Regions from separate parts of the Micromonospora polyrhachis genome, predicted to be linked through region 2. Evidence: riboswitches for the same ligand, from Rfam matches in the RefSeq annotation. Region 2 holds a riboswitch; the other holds the start of a gene.

The links. Region 2 has a riboswitch for cyclic di-AMP ahead of FHR38_RS17755 (coiled-coil domain-containing protein). Riboswitches for the same ligand answer to the same signal wherever they lie in the genome.
Region 1: linked by a shared signal. The riboswitch ahead of FHR38_RS09460 (hypothetical protein) and the one ahead of FHR38_RS17755 (coiled-coil domain-containing protein) in region 2 are both predicted to bind cyclic di-AMP.

What each region holds. Positions count from the first base shown of each region.
Region 1 is NZ_JACHJW010000001.1:2,279,962-2,282,151, forward strand. Features, by position in the region: gene FHR38_RS09455 (MFS transporter) at 1-464, opposite strand, end outside; cyclic di-AMP (ydaO/yuaA leader) riboswitch at 650-775, shown strand; gene FHR38_RS09460 (hypothetical protein) at 904-1,305, shown strand; gene FHR38_RS33750 (VldE C-terminal domain-containing protein) at 1,271-1,558, shown strand; gene glmM (phosphoglucosamine mutase) at 1,697-2,190, opposite strand, start outside.
Region 2 is NZ_JACHJW010000001.1:4,041,914-4,044,103, reverse strand. Features, by position in the region: gene FHR38_RS17760 (TatD family hydrolase) at 1-463, opposite strand, end outside; cyclic di-AMP (ydaO/yuaA leader) riboswitch at 736-870, shown strand; gene FHR38_RS17755 (coiled-coil domain-containing protein) at 875-1,876, shown strand; gene metG (methionine--tRNA ligase) at 2,040-2,190, opposite strand, start outside.

The sequences.
Region 1 (2,190 bases), 1.8 Mb from region 2:
GCGGCGGCGAGTAGCGGCGCGCCCAGGTCCGCCGTGTTGGTGCCGAAGCCGAGGGTGGCGTTGGCCTCCTCGAGTTCGTCCCGCCGGACCAGCGCCGGCACCGCCGCCCGGGAGGCGGGCTGGAAGATCTGCCCGGCGACGGCCCGGGTCGCCACCAGGACCAGCAGCAGCGGCAGCGCGGGGAGGGACAGCGCGATCATCGCGACCACCGCGCCCTGCACGAGCTCACAGACGATCATCAGCCGTCGCCGGTCGAACCGGTCGGCGAGCGCCCCCGCGATCGGCGCGAGCAGTGACGGTGTGAAGTCGCCGGCGAGCAGCAGCGCCGCGACCGCGAGGCCCTGACCGGTCGAGTCGGCGACGTGCAGCAGCAACGCGATCATGCTGATCGAGTCACCGGCGAAGGACACGCACCGTGCGAGAAACAACACACGGAAGTCCCGGTTGCGGCGGAGCAGGCGCATGCGGACGCAGCGTAGGCGTCCGTCGCGCCGGGCTCATCGGATTTCCCATGGGATGTACGCGACGGGTGATCGACAAGGTGACCGCTGCCATGCGATTCACCGCCGACGATGTCGGGCAACTACGCTGCACCACCGGACGACCCCGTTCTCGGACATGCGCGACCGGTGACCAGCCGGTAGTCCGACCATGGTCTCCGCCTCGCGGCATCCCTCGGTGCCAGCGGCAACCGGGGTGAATCCGCACCAACGGTAGGGGCGCTGTTCCGTCCCGAGCCCGTCAGCCAACTCGGTAGGCGGCATCCGGAGCACGGCGAACATAACGCTCGGTACGGCCCTCGAAAGGCCAACCGCGACTGGATCGACGGCCGCCCCGGAGTACCGCGCGGGGGGCCTGCGCACCGCCTCCGCCCTGCTCGACAGCACCGACCCGGAGCGGCTCATGAGCCGGGCGATGCTGGTGAACACGATCAACCGGTACAACGACAAGACGCTCGGCGGGCTCAAGAAGCTCAAGGCCGACGCCGACGCGGCGAAGAAGTCGATCGACGCCGAGGTGGCCACCCAGACGGCCCGGGCCGACATCATGGGCAAGAAGGAGGACGCCGAGACGGCGCTCGCCAAGGCCGGCGGCAAGGCCACCGGCTACATGAGCGCGAATTCGCCCCTGGCCAAGCCCGCACCGCGCAACGCGGACGGCAGCGGGCCCAAGGAGAGCTGCACCATCGACGACCCGACCACCACGGGCTGCGTCACGCCGCGCATGATCCACTCGATGAAGGAGGCGCACGCCGCCGGCTTCAAGCGGTATTACTCCTGCTACCGGCCCCGGTGGGTCCCATGAGCACCCGAAGGGCCGTACGTGCGACTTCGCCGCCCGGGCCAACGGGTTCGGCGGTGACGCCACGGGTCAGGACAAGGTCTACGGCGGCAACCTCGCGGCGTTCTTCGTGCGCAACGCCAACACGCTCGGCGTGCTGTATGTCATCTGGCATCGCCAGGTGTGGACGTCGGCGGCGGGTTGGTACTACTACAGCGGCGCCGGCGACGACCCGTCCAGCGACAACACAAACCACGTGCATGATTCCGTGTACTAGGCCCCAACTCCGGCACCCACGACCGGTTTCCGCTGGAACCTGCCACGCGAGCGGGTTTTGGGAACGGTTGTTGCTACTGGCGCAGTGACAGACGTTCCCAACCCGGCAGTGGGGAGACGCGCTACCCGGCCCGGCGCGCTATGCCGAGGCGGGGCTGGCTCGACGTACCTCGTCGGCAATCCGCTCCGCCACCGTCTCGGCGAACTCCAGTGTGGCTGCCTCGACCATCACCCGGACCAGCGGCTCGGTGCCCGACGGGCGCAGCAGCACCCGTCCGGTCTCGCCCAGTTCCGCCTCGGCCTCGGCTGTCGCGGCGAGCACTGCCGGAGCACCGGCACCGATGGTCCGGTCACCGACCGGAACGTTGATCAGCACCTGTGGCAGCTTCGCGACCACGGCGGCGAGATCCGCCAGCGATCGGCCCGTCGCCGCCATCCGCGACATCAGTTGCAGGCCGGTCAGCACCCCGTCGCCGGTGGTGGCGTACTCCGACAGCACGATATGCCCGCTCTGCTCGCCGCCGAGCGCCAGCCCGGACGCCCGCAGCTCCTCCAGTACGTACCGGTCGCCGACCTTGGTCTCGATCAGCCGGATGCCCGCCTCGGCCATCGCGAGCCGAAGGCCCAGGTTGC
Region 2 (2,190 bases):
CCCCCGTACGGAAGAAGTCCATCCCGGTCTCGCCGATACCGCGTACCCGCTCCTCGGCGGCGAGCGCCTCGATCTGGCGCAGCGCCTCGTCCAGGTCGGCGAGTCGGGGTGCCTCGTTGGGGTGCAGCGCGACGGTGGCGACCACCGCTCGATGTTGCCGGGCCACCTCGGCCCCCCAGCGGGACGAGGCCACGTCGACCCCGACCTGCACCAGTCGGTCGACCCCGACCCCGGCGGCCACCTCGATCATGGCGGCGACCGGGTCGCCCGATCCCGCCGCGAACGGGTCACCGGCACCGGCCGGGCCGCCGGTCACCCCGGCCTCGGCCACGGTGATGTCCAGGTGGGTGTGGCTGTCGATCACCGTACGGGGCAGCGGCTCGGGTGGGGACGGAAACTCCCCCGCCCGGCGCGCGGCGCGTTGGCGGCGGGACTCGGTTTGATCGCTCATCACCGTCAGCATCACATATCCAGGTACGCCATCCGGCGCAACCAGCCGGGAGCGGGCCCCTGCCGCCAATCGAGAACGGAACGTCGATGCCGTGTGTCCACTTCACACATTCGCCGACATTACGAAAGACCGATGTGTCAGCAGGCCGACACAGAGCGAGACGGTTACCGAAAGGCGCTGGCTGATAACGCTTTTCTCGCCGGTGCCGGCGAAATAGATGGCCTGCCGGGGTGTCGGGTAGGCTCGCTGGCGGCAATCGCCAGAAGGCACGTCATCGGGTGCCGGCGAGGCTGCCGCCTAATCGCCTGACCGGGCGAATCGGGGAACCGTGTTCGTGGGGTGAATCCGCAGTAAGCGGTAGGGGCCACTTCCGCCCCGAACCCGTCAGCTAACCCGATCGGCGGCCGACGGAAGGAAGGTATCTTGACCGCACCCCTGCGCGGTTGGCTGACGACGATCCTGGCGCTACTCACCGCCGTGGCCCTGGTGGCACCCGCCGAGCGGGCCTGGGCAGAACCCAACGAGACTCCCAACGAGACCGAGACGCCGCTGCTCCGCGACGTGATCGAGTCGACCAACCGGGGCTACATTCAGGCGAAGGCCAAGCTGGATCAGTCGAAGCGGCGGCAACAGGCTCTCAACCTCGAACTCCAAAAGGCCCAGGAGCGGCTCGACCTACTCGCCCCGCAGGTGGCTCAGATCGCGGCCCAGTCCTACCGCCAGGGCAAGATCGGCGCAATTGCCGTACTGCTGGAGAGTGACAGCCCCGACTCGTTCGTCGAGCGGGCGAGCCGGCTGGACGAGCTGAACCGGCTCAACGACCGGAAGCTGCGCGAACTCACCGAGGCCCGGGACATCGCCGAACGCGCCAAGGCCCAGCTCGACGCCGAGATCCTGGAGCAGAACAAGCAGCTGACCATCATGACGAAGCAGAAGAAGGAAGCGGAGAAGGCGCTCGCCCTGGTCGGCGGGATGAGCCTGACCAAGGGGTTCGTCACCGCGACCTCGCCGGTGGCCAAGGCCGCCCCGCGTACGGCCAGCGGCGACTGGCCGAGCGAGTCGTGCAACCAGGACGACCCGACGACCTCCGGCTGCATCACGCCACGCACGATGCACATGTACAAGGAGGTCAAGAAGGCCGGGTTCAACCGGTTCGTGGGCTGCTACCGCTCAGGTGGCCCGTACGAGCACCCGAAGGGCCGCGCCTGCGACTGGTCGTTGATCAACCGGGGCTTCGTCTCCGCACAGAACCAGGACCAGCGGATGTACGGCAACAACCTCACCGCGTTCCTGGTCCGTAACGCCGACCGCCTCGGTATCTACTACGTGATCTGGTACAAGCAGATCTGGATGCCGGCGACCGGCTGGAGCTCGTACAGTGGGGCGAGCGATCACACCGACCACGTACACGTGTCGATGCTTTGAGTCCCGGCCGGGCGCGGCGACCGCTGCCCTGCCGACGGTGGGACGGAACGAACGAAGGCGGCCCGGCCCTGGATGCTCCAGGACCGGGCCGCTTCCGTCGTGATCGGGCTCGTCGTCGGTCGCCTCGACGTGGTCGGGACCGATGTCACGATCGGGACCGACGTCAGCCGCCGAGCCGGGCCAGTTCCTCCTCGACGATCGACGGGTCGAGCTTGCGGAAGACCGGCTTCGGCGCGGCCAGCGGTCGACCCGCCTCCACCGGTACGGACTCCCAGCGTGCGCCGACCGTGTAGTCCCCGGTCAGCACCGGGTAC